Regions from separate parts of the Alteromonas sp. V450 genome, predicted to be linked through region 2. Evidence: predicted binding sites of a transcription regulator. Region 2 holds the regulator's gene; the other holds the start of a gene.
The links. Region 2 encodes FNR, which switches genes on or off when oxygen is low (the NO sensors DNR and NnrR bind a similar motif). Its sites were predicted from a motif close to TTGATCTAGATCAA; they were not measured.
Positions count from the first base shown of each region.

Region 1: BK026_RS14010 (high-potential iron-sulfur protein) is a predicted target of FNR. The motif match lies at 2,654-2,667, and genes of this name have one in related genera.

Region 1 covers NZ_MODU01000004.1:3,199,585-3,207,229, forward strand. The annotation lists one part of gene BK026_RS13985 (IS3 family transposase) at 1-82, shown strand, start outside; one part of gene BK026_RS13985 (IS3 family transposase) at 82-914, shown strand; gene BK026_RS13990 (hypothetical protein) at 947-1,255, opposite strand; gene BK026_RS14000 (CPXCG motif-containing cysteine-rich protein) at 1,751-1,942, shown strand; gene BK026_RS14005 (flavin reductase family protein) at 1,935-2,564, shown strand; gene BK026_RS14010 (high-potential iron-sulfur protein) at 2,817-3,110, shown strand; gene BK026_RS14015 (amidase) at 3,182-4,819, opposite strand; gene BK026_RS14020 (ABC transporter substrate-binding protein) at 4,923-5,687, opposite strand; gene prmA (50S ribosomal protein L11 methyltransferase) at 5,888-6,766, shown strand; gene dusB (tRNA dihydrouridine synthase DusB) at 7,031-7,645, shown strand, end outside.
Region 2 covers NZ_MODU01000004.1:1,165,346-1,172,990, reverse strand. The annotation lists gene BK026_RS05090 (DUF2987 domain-containing protein) at 1-19, shown strand, start outside; gene BK026_RS05085 (patatin-like phospholipase family protein) at 42-1,070, opposite strand; gene ttcA (tRNA 2-thiocytidine(32) synthetase TtcA) at 1,071-2,039, opposite strand; gene uspE (universal stress protein UspE) at 2,191-3,114, opposite strand; gene fnr (fumarate/nitrate reduction transcriptional regulator Fnr) at 3,362-4,099, opposite strand; gene BK026_RS05060 (sulfite exporter TauE/SafE family protein) at 4,145-4,804, opposite strand; gene ccoS (cbb3-type cytochrome oxidase assembly protein CcoS) at 4,791-5,021, opposite strand; gene BK026_RS05050 (heavy metal translocating P-type ATPase) at 5,023-7,446, opposite strand; gene BK026_RS05045 (FixH family protein) at 7,446-7,645, opposite strand, start outside.

The DNA of each region.
Region 1 (7,645 bases), 2.0 Mb from region 2:
AAAGCTGATTTCTTTGAAGCCGTTGTAAATGTCCTTGAAAGTGACTATGGAGTAAGCGTTGTAAAAAAGCGCAAAAGAAAGTCATCCAAGAAAAAGTGATAGGCGGAGTGTCCGTTGCCAAAGCCTGTCGTTACCTGAAGATTTCTCGTCAGGCTTACTACCAATACTGCGCTCGCTCACTCAAGCGCGAAGCGCTTGAAGGTCAAGTCATTCAGTTCGTCCGTCAGGAGCGAATGATGCAACCTCGCATCGGCACTCGGAAACTACAGTATCTGCTTGCGCTCGAAAAAATGGATATCGGGAGAGACCATCTCTTTAATTTACTGAGAGAAAAGCGGCTATTGGTGCCGACAAAGCGCGCGTATCACAAAACAACCAACAGCCATCATCGGTTCCGTCGTCACCCTAATCTCATTAAAGCGGGTTTCAAAGCAGAGAAGCCCAATCAGCTTTGGGTAGCGGATATCACGTACTTACCGACGCGAAGTGGAGAGAGTTATGTAAGTCTCATTACAGATGCTTATTCGCGGAAGATTGTGGGCTATCAGGTTGACGATAACATGCGAACGCAGTCAGTAAAGCAAGCATTTACTCGAGCGCTTAAACAAAAAAGTACAAAAGAAAAGCTCGTGCATCACTCAGACAGAGGTATACAGTATTGTTCAGAAGAGTATCAAAAACTCCATAGAAAACATGATGTACAGTGCTCGATGACAGATGGCTACGACTGCTATCAAAACGCCCTTGCAGAGCGAATAAACGGTATTCTTAAAAATGAATACTTACTCCATAAGCCACGAGATTTAGAAGAAGCGAGAAAGATGGTTGCAGAGTCAATAGCAATCTATAATGGTAGGCGGCCACATCAGGCCCTTAAATACAAAACGCCCGATGAAATACATCGGGCGTTTTAACCGAAATAAGTGTCAACCTATTTCAGGACTAGTCACACGCCAGCAATATCATGAAGAGACGCATGTGTGATATCACCAAACCACCCCTGCTCAATCAATGCATCTATCTGCTGCTGTGGCGCATCAATCTCCGCATAATTGAACTGGTTCCTATCGATAACAGCATATTTACGGTTCGCTGCCCGCACGATAATACATTTTTTATCTTCATCTAGCGCGTTAAAACGGTCAATAAACGCTATTGCTTCTTGATTCAGCAATACCTTGTTAGCACCCTCAAAAAAAGCAAGAAACTCATAGAAATGTGTAAGGTAGTAACGAGGAGGGAGGTCTTTTCGCATACGAGGCATGGCAACTTTACTGGTTATGAATACAGTGTAAGTGTATATTTATACAGGCTGAAAATTCAACTTAAATCCTAATTCGCTGTTTCGATACCCATTGAAAAAATGCGCCTAGTTGTTCATCGTCAAGCAATGCTGGCAACGAACAAAAATGTTTTGCGAGTGTCATTTCATCATAGAACCTATGTATTCCACTGTGACACTGCCTACATATATAAATGCCCTTGTTTAACTCAGCTTTACTAAAATGTTTCTTGAAAAAGCTGCGCCGATGCATTTTTCGCGGGATCAAATGATGAAACGTAAGGCGCGCTTGACGGTGGCAGCAAGGACAATCGCCGACTTTATTAGACACCGTTCTTCTCTCAATACAACTCACTTGATTTAACATACTCGATAACGACAAGTACTGATCATTTGATGTAAAGATTTTCAATCCGCATGGCTATGCATCACGTACAAGTGGTTATTGTAATGTTTCTGGGAATATCAATGAGCTTAACGCGAGCAATGGACTTTTCGTGCCCTTACTGCATGGCACCTAATGACGTAGAAATAGACGAAATAAATGATGTTGGCCAAACCCTGGTGTTAGATTGCCAAGTGTGCTGCCAACCCATCGAACTCCGTGTATTTCAGCACGGTGAAGATATCGAAATAGAGGCCGAAAGAGAGAATGACTAAGCAATTCACTCATGATGACATCAGTGCAATGCCCCAGCGCTTTCGAGCTAATTTCATCAATAGTTTGTCCGGCTTTAAGTCGGCAACATTACTAGGCACAACTGATGGCACCACCCCCAACTTGGCAGTGATTAGTTCTGTTGTTCACATTGGTGCTAACCCGCCATTACTCGGTGTTATCATGCGGCCACACACCGTAACGCGTGACTCTTTAAGCAATATTAAACAGCGCGGCGTTTACACATTAAACCATATACACGTCGAATGGGTTGATAAAGCGCACCAAACATCAGCTCGCTATGCGCCAGACGAAAGCGAATTTGAAGCCGTAGGTTTAACCCCTCAGTTTAGCGAGACGTTCGAAGCGCCATATGTGAAGGAAAGTAACATAAAAATGGGGCTGTCAGTCGCGCAGCATTTTACATTGCTAAATAATACGGAAATGATCATCGGGGAGATTCAGGAATTGTTCATTTCCGAGCCTTTATTATCTGAAGACGGGTATGTAGATATTGAGGCAGCGGGCAGTGCCTGTATATCCGGTCTTGATAGTTACCACAAGACAACGCGGCTAGCACAGTTTGCTTATGCAAAAGCAAATACACCGCTTACAAAAAAATAGTTTTCATACATTTATAACTATTAAATTGCGTGGGTAAAGACCTATTGAGTAGCTATGTTGTACCCGTATTGCATTGCAATAAACTTTTTTTAATCTAGATCAAGCGAATATTTCACTTTCCATTCGATCTTTCTGTGAAAAACGCTAGTATGAATTAATGTAAAAAAAACCTGCCTTTATGGGCAGGTTTTTGCGTTTAAGATACTGAATAAAAAAGAATCATTATCGTTTATATCTCTTAAGGAGACCGTTATGAAATCTGTAAGTCGTCGTAATTTTTTAAAATTGTCAGGCTCTACAGTTATAGGACTCACGCTAGGTGGCGTTGCACTTCGTGCGCAAGCCCAAGAGCAGCTGAGCGCCGACGACCCAACTGCAAAAGCACTCAATTACACACCAGCATCTACCGTGGAAGGATCAAATTGCGCAAACTGCATGTACGTGCAAGGTGCAGACGGCGAACAGTATCGTCCGTGCAACATCTTCCCCGGCAAGTTAGTTAATGCCAATGGGTGGTGCAGTGCATGGGTTAAAAAGCCAAGTTAACACTTTGCCACGATACAAGATGACAAAAAACCCAGCCATAGGCTGGGTTTTCTATATCATGCCGTCACTTACTAATTGGCAACACCACTAACAACATTTCGCAATGCCGGAGCATCAAACCGCGTAGGCAAAAGGCCAGGCTTAAGGTAAAAACCGTGTTTCGCCTCGAACACACTGCCGATACTCAATATTTTTTGATCTTGCCATTTAGCACCGATAAAACTTATCCCAACTGGCAGGTCCTTTACCTCGCCAGCAGGTACCGTTAAATGCGGATACCCTGCCACCGCAGCAAGATAGCCAATACCGATAAAGCCAGCCGGTGAATGATCACCGTAAACCCCATCAATCAAAAATGAGGGGCTATTAGATGGTGCCACCAAAACATCTACATTATGTTGGTGCAACAGTGTATCTATACCATTGGTACCCGCCGTTTCTTTGACAAGTGAAAGGGCCTCTTTGTATTCACTGCTGTCAATATTTGGCGCAGACAACGACTTCTCAAAAATACTTTGGTCAAATAGTGCCAATTCACGATCGTTTTCATTATTAAAAGCAATAAGGTCTGCTAAGTTACGTACCGGAATATCGGCAGGTGACGTTGCTAGATAGTCATTAAGCGTCGCGTGAAACTCGCTCAGCAAAACGGTGTAGGAATCTGCCCAGAAACTATCGGGCTGATTAAAGTCATTGATTTCAACTAGCGTTGCACCGGCCGCCTTGAGTTGTGCTAACGCTTTTTCATATACCGCAAGCACATGGGGGTTATCGCCCTGTCTGTAGCGTACTACTCCGACTCTTATTCCCTTAAGATCAGTATTTATCATCGCTTGAGAGGGAGTACGAGGTATATGAGCATCCGCCTCTTCAGTTGCGCTATCGTCGCTATCACTTCCTGCCATAATAGCGGTCATTAACCACGCATCAATTACGTTTGATGTCATAGGCCCTGCCGTATCTTGACTAGAGGAAATAGGCACGATATGGCTACGTGATAACAACCCTACCGAGGGTTTAAAGCCTACAACACCATTTAACGATGACGGACAAATGATTGAACCATTTGTTTCGGTACCAATTGCCAGTGACGCTAGGCGCAGTGACATTGCCGCTCCAGAACCAGAAGATGAACCACATGCACTACGTGACAATATATGTGGGTTGCGAGTTAAACCTCCCACCGCGCTCCAGCCGCTAATTGATGATTCAGACCGAAAATTAGCCCATTCAGAAAGGTTCGTTTTGCCTAGGACAATCGCGCCTTCCGCTTTGAGCTTTTCTACAATAGGCGCATTTCGCCCCGTTATGTTATTCATTAACGCCATTGAACCTGCTGTTGTAGGCAATTCTGCAGTTTCAATATTATCCTTAATAAGAATGGGCAGCCCTGCAAGTTTTCCTACTGGTTCACCATTAGCGATTTTGAGATCGATCGCTTGCGCTTCACGCATTGCGCTGGGGTTTATTGCCAGTACGCTGTTAACCTGAGTATCTAATTCATTTATCCGAGACAAATACCCTTGTACCAAAGACGATGCTTTTAACTCTCCCGATTTAATCGCTTGTACCTGTTGATGAGCGGGTGAATCTAACCATTTACCCACTGCAACTTCATTTACTTCGTCTACTGCTACACCGTCGCGACTATGCAGTGAACAACCCGCAACGAGCAAAACACCTATTGTTATATACCAACGTTTTATCATGAGTCCCTAAACCTATTATTATTATCTAACGTGTCTTTTTATACGTTGTAACAGATTTAGTTCACTATCAAGCACAACTTGGTAGATTTAGTTTGCTATAGCACTAACGCGGCGGACGGTTCTGCTTCATGGTATGCAACAAATTTTCTAGACCATACACGTCGAGCAATGCCTGATAGCGCCCGTCTTCTATAAAGGTTTGTAGTGTTTCATTAAACGCTGCACGCAGTTGTTGATCAGGAATAGCGGCATGATACGCAACCAAAGGGAATAGTTCGTGCAGCACAACTTCATCATCTGCATATTGAGCATCTTGAGACTTAAAATAGTTAAAAATGTTTCTGTCCATTACAGCAACATCAATACTACCAAGCATCAGCATAGCAACCTGGCTATCTTGACTGGCCATTTCAATGTAAGTGGGGTGGGACGAGAGTGTGTCACCGTATTTTTCCCCTAACACCGACGAGGCGGTTTGAAACGCAGCTACGCTTTTGCCCTTCAAGTCCTCAATGGAATGGATAGACAAGGCCCTGTCTTTACGGGTTACAGCGACATTTTGATAAACAACGTATGCATCAGAAAGAAAATCAGAAGAAACATCATGACTGTTATTTAGGGTAAGCCCTATATCAATTGACCCCATAGACAATAATCGAGCGCTTCTTCCAAAAGGTACGTATATAGGCGAAATCTCGTGGCCCATGTCACGCAGCACTGCACGCACAAGGTCAACTTCAAATCCCGTATCTGTTTGAGATATTACGTAAGGAGGTTTATTCCAACCAACAACAACACTTATTTTCTTTGCGCACACTGATGTAGACAAAAGGTACGACACCAAAAACATTAACAGTAATTGTTTCATTGCTTTCCCTATGTGAATGCGCTCAGGTAATACATTAACTATACGTAATCATCGAGTTTTAACCAGTCAACTTAAGCATACAATTTCAAGTGACACACAAGCGAGCTGCCATTTTCGGTAGCGTAAAAAAGCGTTATCGCGTTTTGTTTACAAGAAACGATAGGTACAATAGCGCTAAAGACATTAGACGGCGAAAAATCATGGCCTGGTTACAACTTCGAATTAATACTTCATCTGAAAACGCAGAGTCTATTGGTGACATGCTTACAGCAAATGGCTCGCAGGCCGTTACCTATGTAGACGCAAAAGATACGCCTATGTATGAACCAAAACCCGGCGAGGTTTTGTTGTGGCCAGACACGCAGGTTGTAGGTCTATTTGAAGCAGATGCCGACATGAAAGGTATTCTTCAACGTCTAAGCAAAGCAAAAGTGCTGGGCCCGAACTTTAAATATAAACTTGAGCCACTTGAAGACAAAGACTGGGAACGTGAATGGATGGATAACTTTCATCCTATGCAGTTTGGCGAGCGCCTTTGGATCTGCCCTAGCTGGCGTGATGTGCCCGACCCAAATGCTGTTAACGTGATGCTTGACCCAGGACTTGCCTTTGGTACTGGTACACACCCTACCACGGCGCTTTGTTTACGCTGGCTAGATGGTATCGATATGACAAACAAAACGGTCGTCGATTTTGGCTGTGGTTCAGGTATCTTAGCCCTTGCTGCATTAAAGCTAGGCGCGAAGCGCGTTATAGGTATTGATATTGACCCGCAAGCCCTTCAAGCCACAAAAGAAAATGCGCGCCGCAATGGCGTTGAAGATCGTTTAGATGTGTATCTACCCGAAGATCAACCTGAACTTGAAGCCGATGTGGTCATGGCGAATATCTTATCTGGCCCCCTATTAGACCTGCAAGGCGTTATCACAGGATACTGCAAATCAAATGGCCAGCTTGTACTTTCAGGTATTCTTGCAGAACAGGTAGAGCGAATAGAAGACGCCTATTCTAAAGATATCAACTTAGAAACCAGTGCAATCGATGGCGAATGGGCTCGCGTTTCCGGTACAAAGCTATAAAAAGTTGTTAATTTTATTTACATCACAGCCCTTTTAAAACGGGGGCTGTGAGAATATTGAACAAATTTTAGACTAGAAAAGTCATCTAGCTTGTTAATGTGACAGTTTTTTTTCACTGTCAAGCCCATGAAGTGAAATTTTGTGTGATTTTTAGCCTTTTCAAGCATTGCGAAAACGCGTACACTTAGCGCCCCGTTTTAGCCGGGTGTATAAATTATGTGCAGTTTTAGTTGAAGAGCTATACGACAAACCATGCAACAAACGATACAAATAGGACCTTACACGTTGGACAATAACCTGATGTTAGCGCCTATGGCTGGCGTAACTGACAGGCCGTTTCGTCAACTTTGTAAACGTTTGGGTGCAGGCTTGGTTGTTTCAGAAATGCTTTCAAGTAATCCTAAGGTGTGGAATACCGCCAAATCGCAGGCGCGTATGAATCATGAGGGTGAAGAAGGTATTCGCTCTGTACAGATTGCTGGCGCCGACCCTGTGCTTATGGCTCAAGCAGCGCAATTTAATGTTGAAAACGGTGCGCAGATCATCGACATCAACATGGGTTGCCCTGCAAAAAAGGTCAATAAGAAATTAGCAGGCTCAGCGTTGCTTCAATATCCAGATACAGTGGAAGCTATCGTTAAAGCGGTAGTGAAAGCGGTAAATGTACCTGTAACACTGAAGATTCGCACCGGCTGGAACCCAGAAAATCGCAATGGGGTAGACATTGCCCGCATTGCAGAGCAAAACGGCATACAGTCGCTTGCTGTTCACGGCAGAACGCGAGCTTGTATGTACAAAGGGGAAGCGGAATACGACACCATTCGCAAAATAAAGGCAGCAATATCAATTCCTGTTATTGCCAATGGTGACATAACTTCT
Region 2 (7,645 bases):
CGCAATGGCTTCAAGTTAATTACGTACCATTGGTTTAGGTATCAGGTGAGCAACTGATACCTAATTTGCTCGGCCACACGGGCGATGGTTTCTTCACCCTTTGCGCAGAGCTCTTCTGCCCTGTGGAATTCCATAATACCCACGTCAGTAAGTTGCGGTTCAATAAGAATGTCAGGCGGATCGCCGGCAAGGCGAGAGCGTGTAACGCGAGCTTGTAGTATTTCAAGTGAGCTGCTCATTACGCTCATGATCCCAGGTGGGTTTCGCTTGCTCACTTTAGCTGGAACCTCAGTGAATTCTTCTTCTACTTTTTCTATCACTTCAGAAGCAATACCTTCTTCAGTTTTAACATCGTTAGTATCAGACAAAACTTCCTCTTTTTCGTCTGTCTTCTCAAGTGCTTTTTCTTCCTTGCTATCAGGCGAAAACCATTGGCGCAACACGTTCTGGCTTTTAGTAAAAAAGTCCTCGGTTTTGCGTTGGTTTTCTTCGTGGTCTTGCCTTAATTTTTCAAGCCGAAGTGGTCGGAAATCTGCATTCAAGTTTACTGCAATGACAAAGTCCGCCCCTAGCTGACGACACAAGTTAACCGGAACGGGATTAACAACAGCGCCGTCTACTAGCCAACGATCGCCGTGTGCTACGGGCGCGAAGAGCGCGGGAATTGCACAAGATGCTTGAATGGTATCGCCAATAGGACCTGAGTTAAATACCACTTCACGGCCGGTATACAAATCGGTAGCTACCGACGCAAATGGCTTCAGCATGTCTTCGTAGGAGGGAGCGCAAAACTCGCTGGCAAGCTTGTCAAAAACTTTTTGTCCACTGGCAATGCCGCCGCGCCTAAGTCCTACGCCCATAAGCGCCAGTACTTGCCAGTCGCTTAGCGAACAAGCCCACTCTTTAAGATCTTCTAGTTTACCGCTTGCATAGGCCGCGCCAACATAAGCACCAATAGAACAGCCGGCGACCACGTCAATTTTAACGCCAAGTTTCTCTAATGCTTCAATGATACCAATATGGGTCCAGCCCCGTGCAGCACCGGCTCCTAACGCAAGTCCTATTTTCATCTACTTCGGTTCCATTATGTTTACAACATCAATAGTATTATCTTCATCACTATGGTCTTTTACACCAAGCGCTGCATGCTTTTCTGTGGTAAAAGATGGCTCATCAAAACCAATATCACCATCTTCGACAGGGCCATCTTGCGTGGTAATTGCCTTAAAGTCATACAGGTTACTGTCAACTAAATGCGACGGCGCTACGTTTTGAAGCGCGCGGAACATCGACTCTATACGACCAGGAAAACGTCGATTCCAGTCTTGAAGCATTGCTTTAATGTTTTGACGTTGTAAGTTTTCCTGCGAGCCACAAAGGTTACAAGGAATAATTGGAAACTCAGCAGCTTGTGAATATTTCTCGATATCTTTTTCAGTACAGTATGCCAACGGACGAATGACAATGTGCTCTCCGTTATCGCTGACAAGCTTAGGCGGCATAGACTTCAACTTTCCACCATGAAACATATTTAGGAAAAACGTCTCGAGCATGTCGTCGCGGTGATGTCCCAATGCGATTTTTGTTGCGCCCAGTTCTTTTGCGGTACGATACAAGATACCACGGCGTAAACGAGAGCAAAGCGAACAGGTTGTCTTTCCTTCTGGAATCTTATCTTTAACGATAGAGTAGGTGTCTTCTTCTACAATTTTGTATTCAACGCCAATGCTATCTAAATATTCAGGCAAAATATGCTCTGGGAAGCCAGGTTGTTTTTGATCAAGATTAACCGCAACAATATCAAAGTGAATAGGCGCAATCTTCTTTAAAAACATAAGTATATCTAGCATTGTGTAACTATCTTTTCCGCCAGACAAACACACCATAACTTTGTCGTTGTTTTCAATCATGCCGAAATCGCCAATAGCTTTACCCACGTTGCGGCGAAGTCGTTTTTGAAGTTTGTTGAAGTTGTACTTTTGCTTACTTTGCGCAGCGTTTAACGGCGACGCGTCAGCACTGTTTGTGCCTACACTCATAATTAACTAGCTTGGTTTGTGATAAAGCCAACAGTATACATTAAAGCGCTATTTCTCGACTACGCTTGTGGCGTTAAAATTGTAAAGCGGCTGCCACTGAAAGGCGCTTTATTTTCTGCTTATAAATGATGTTGGCAAAAACATTCAAAGGCTAAATCGATAGCGGAGAGACGAAGCCATCGGGCTTAATGGCAAGTACATCACAATTGAGTTCATCAATAACATGTTCGGCTGTATTGCCAATAAGCGCCGCAGAAAGACCAACGCGTCCAACGGTGCCGATAACTACAAGTTCGGCATCTAATGTTTTAGCAACCTGCGGAATGACTTTTTCCGGAAGGCCTTCTTCTACAACGCATTTATTCTCAGGAATGCCGTACTTTAGCGCATGACTGCGCATTTCCTTTAAATGGTGGTTTTTCACTGCATCATGATAAGTATCGGGGTCAAACTCAGGCACTTCAATGGCGATGTTAAGTGGGGTTGAAGGAAAACTATTTACTAAGTTTACATTTCCTTTTAATAGTGACGCATAGTCGTTAGCGATGTGAGTAAGTTTATCGTTGAGAGCTGCGTGCTCGTCATCTTCGCTACCCACGTTTACAGCGGCAATGATTTCACCATTTTCCGGCCAGTCGTGCTCTTTCACCAGCAGCACTGGGCGAGGGCATTTGCGCATTAAATGCCAGTCTGTAGGTGTAAAAATTACAGAAGCAAGGTCATCATGGTTTTTGGTGGCTTTTACTACCAGATCTATATGATGCTTAAGAGCATAATAGATGATTGACTCATACGCGCGATTATTCCATTCAACAACAATGTTAGTTTCATCAAAACCTTGTTCTTTTAGGTGGGATGCCAGCCATTTTGCATGTTCATTCGTGACAGCCTGCCGCATGGACTCGCGTTCGTCGGGGCTTAACATCGTTGTCATATCGTAAGACAAATCGTATACCACCATCATGGCGGTAACCTGTGCACCGGTTTTCGATGCAAGTTCAAAGGCGCGACTTAGTGCTGGTTGGTTATCGCGCTCGGCATCAACAACAGCTAGAATTCGTTTACACTCAATCATAACGTCCCCCTAACGGTGAAGTTCGGTAGCGACTGACAACGTTGCACTGTTTTAAATGTCGCTTTTATTAACTATAAACGACATTAAGAAAAACGTAAGTTGTTTTAGAACAAGAATTTCACAACGTGAAATATGTGTACCTGGCAACGTAAATAAAATAGTGCGTGAGGGAGAGAAAGTTAAAATAATGAACTGGCGTGTGGGGTACAAGCGCGCGTGGCGCGCTGCATATTAACGTAAGGAGTGATTATCCACAGACTACGCTAGGACCATTGAGCGCTTCTAACTTGTTATTTAGCCTGTCAAAATCCAAAATCGAGATGAGTTTGCCATCCACCTTGATGATGCCATCCTTCTGGAAGCGGCTTAAGAGGCGACTTATAGTCTCAATGGTCAACCCTAAATAGTTTCCTATTTCATTACGCGTCATGGTCAAATGAAACTCTCTGTGTGAGAAGCCACGTTCCTCAAATCGCTGAGACAAATGTGAAATAAAATACAGTAAACGCTCTTCTGCAGTTCGCTTGTTTAGAAGCATGATCATGTCGTGATCTTGTTTTATTTCCGCGCTCATGAAACTCAAAATTTGATGGCGAAGTTTTGGAAATTGTACCGACATTTCATCGAGGGTTTCATAGGGAAGTTCACACACCATGGCCGTCTCCAGTGCAGACGTGTAGCTTTGATGTTTATTTTCCCGCAGTGCATCAAAGCCGATGATATCGCCAGGGAAATGAAAACCAGTAATTTGCTCTTCGCCTTCGTTATTTGTAACGAATGACTTAAACGAACCCGTTCTGACAGCGAACAGCGAATGGAATTTGTCGCCAGTATGTATAAGTGTATCACCTTTATGAAGCGGTTTTTTACGCTCAATAATATCGTCAAGAGATTCAATTTCTGTTTTATTCAGCGCCACGGGTAAACACAAGTGACTAAAACTACAGTTTTGACAGTGAATAGAAAATTGGCTTCCTTTGCTCATAATGCACGCTCTCTAAAAGAATACCTCATAATAATACACCCATTTTTAAACGATTGCGCCATGAATAAGATAAGCGGCATATATGGCCATTATTGCTGCAATAATCTGTCTAAAATGATTGTGCTGAAAACTACGCACGATATATTGGCTACCGGCGCTTGCGGCAAGCAACGTAGGTAGTGTACCCAAACCGAAGAAAAACATAATAGCTGCGCCTTCTAGCGCATTACCTGCCGCAAGTGACCAAGTAAGTGTTGAATATACTAAGCCACAAGGTAGCCAACCCCAGATAAACCCATAAGGTATGGCGCTAAAAGGGGTTTTGAACGGCAAAAAACGTTTAGAGAACGGCTGGACTTTGGAGAATAAACCTTTGCCAGCGTTTTCTAACACTGATAATCCTGTCCACCATTTGCCTAAATAGCAGGCTAGTAGCAACAGCATCACGCCGCTGAGTAAAGAGAGGGCGTAGTTTGCTAAGGGGATAAAGTCTGCTGCTATTTTTCCTAGTGTTCCGGTCATCGCGCCAGCGATGGTATAACTCACTATACGCCCCATGTTGTAGGCAAGCGTATAGGGGAGTGCACTTGCATCTTTTGGGGAGACCATTCTCAGTGCGGCAACAATTCCCCCACACATACCCACACAGTGAACGCCACCTGCCAAGCCAATAAGAAAGGCCGAGAAGTAATTAATCCCGTCCATGCGGCGCTTTGTGCTTGTTTGACTTGTTGTCTTGAAGTTGCTTACGCTCTTCTGCTAGTTTTTTCTCTTCTGGCGAGAGGTCGTCATCAAATAGTATGCTGTAGCCTTGACGATCAAGGTCTTCGAACTGGTTGGTTTTCACCGCCCAGAAAAATATCACGATAGCAACAGCAACGATAATGATGGCGATTGGAATTAGTACGTAAATAATACTCATGTTATTTGCTCAATAATCGTGTTGAGTTTGTAACAACGATAATACTGCTCAACGACATACCTACAACCGCCATCCATGGAGAAAGTAACCCAGAGACTGCGAAAGGTAAGATAAGAACATTGTAACCTACCGACCAACCAATGTTTTGACGTATTTTTTGTTTCACTTGATGTGCGGTTTGTATAAGTTCCGGCACAGAAAGCAATTGATCGCCAAGCAATATTACATCGGCAGCAGTTTTAGCCACATCTGTTGCGTTGCCTACAGCTATTGCTACATCTGCACTGGCTAAAACAGGTGCGTCATTGATACCGTCACCCATCATCATTACTTTTGCACCGGTTTGCTGCAAAGTTTTAACCGCTTGGTATTTTTGCTCTGGTGTAAGCCCACCTATAGCTGTTGAAATTGGCAAGGTTTTGGTGAGCACATCAACGTTTTGTTGTGTATCTCCGCTTAAAACAGCCAATTCATGGTTTGTTTTTAACAAATTGAGGGTTTCTTTTGTATCGACACGCAGTGAATCTCGTACCTCAAATGCTGCCATAATACGCCCTTCAACGGTAAGAAAAACGTTAGCTGTGGGATATTGTTCAATAGACGTTATGTAGATGTCGCTCACGCTAAAGGCAGCTGATCCCATGGAGAACATGGTATCGTTAATTTCGCCGCTGATCCCCCCGCCAGGTGTTACGGAAAAATTTGTTACTTTGTGTAATTCGTTTTTGGCGCGTTGGTCACATCCATTGTCACCATTAAACGCCTTGGCGATAGGGTGCTCTGAACGGGATTCTAGCGCACATGCAATTGACAAGGCTTTGTCACTATCAACGCCATCAGCGTACCACGCGTTTGTAATGGTGAACTTGCCTTGAGTTAACGTACCGGTTTTGTCTAGTGCGATGGTGTCAATATCAGTAATTTGTTCAAGTGCATCAGCACGTTTAAGCAAAATACCTTGTCTATTTAATTTGGCCATAGCACAAGTGAGTGCCGATGGGGTTGCTAACCCTAATGCACAAGGACAGGTAGCCACTAGCACAGATATGGTGATCCAAAATGCCTCGTCGCTCCCCTGATATGCCCAAAAGCTATAGGTTAAGGCAGAAATCAGCAATACAGCGGTAACAAAGTATCGAGAAAAATTATCCGCTATCTGCGCCGCTTTGGGCTTACTCGCCATCGCACTTGCTTGTAACCTTACTATTTGATTTACCAGTGCATTTTTAAGGGTTTGCGTAACTGTAATGGTCAGGCTGCCGTCTTGACATACAGTACCACCATATACAGTACTATTGTTTGACTTGCGTACTGGATTAAATTCACCAGTAAGCATTGATTCGTCAACCGCTGCGTTTCCCTCGATTACTATGCCATCAATGGGAATGGTTTCGCCAGGCTTAACCAAAACCACATCGTCTACTTTTAGCTGCTTTGCTAAGCACTCAGTCATGCTCCCATCCTGCAGTAACTTAGTAGCGGAGACGGGTACATATTGCATCATATTGGCTGAAATTTGCGCCGCTCTGTGTCTGCTGCGGTGCTCTAAGAAGCGACTAAGCAGAAGCAAAAAGATGAACATACAAATAGATTCGAAATACACCTCGCCTTGCTCTAAAACGGTAGAGCGAATACCCGCAAAAAAGGTACCAAATATGGCGAGCGTAACCGGCACATCCATATTTACTGTTCTTGCGCTAAGCGCTTTGGCTGCGCCAACATAAAAGATGCTGCCGGAATACAGTACTACCGGTGTGGTTAGTGTAAGGGCAACCCAATAAAAGTATTGTCGGGTTTCTAACTCTATGGCGCCAAACCAATCAAAATAAAGGCCCGTCATCAGCATCATCACTTGCATGGTCATAATGCCTGCAAGGCCAAGCTTCTTTAGAAATGTTTTTTGTTCACGCTTATAACTGGCTTCGTGTTCGTCGGGGTGAAATGGAGACCCAACATAACCAATGCGCTTAAGTGTTGAGAGTATTTGGCTAAGTTTAATATCGTGCGGTAACCATGTGACAAGTGCCCGGCGCTCTTGAACGTTCACCGCGACTTGCTTTATTCCATCTACTTTCGACAACTGCTTTTCGATAAGCCAGCCGCACGCAGCACAAGTAATACCTTCGAGGGTTAATTGGATTTGTTTGTGTTGACCTTCTTCAAAAACAAACTCTTCTTGAAGAGAAGGGTCGTCATAGACTTTAAGTTTATCGAGGGTTTCTAAAATACTATCGTCAGATTTTTGCGCCGGTTCGGTTCTAAACTGATAGTAATCTTCAAGACCGTTACTAACGATCGCTTCAGCCACGGCTTGGCAGCCAGGGCAACACATGTCTCGTTGTTGCCCTAATATAACAGTAGTAAATTTCCCTTCGTCGGAACTTGCTACAGGCAGTCCGCAGTGGTAACAGTCGTGCATCGCCATTATGGGTTGAATTTCATTTTGCCAGAGTGGGGCAGATAAACCGTGTTTTGGATTTTCCAGCTATCATCAATTGGCGTCAGCGATATGCGCCATTTACCGTCAAGGTTTTCTTCGACAAAGCCGCGATAAATGCCGTTGGCGTCACGACTTAATAAAACGCTGACATCGCGCTCTTCTAGCGTTACATGATAGAAGCTTA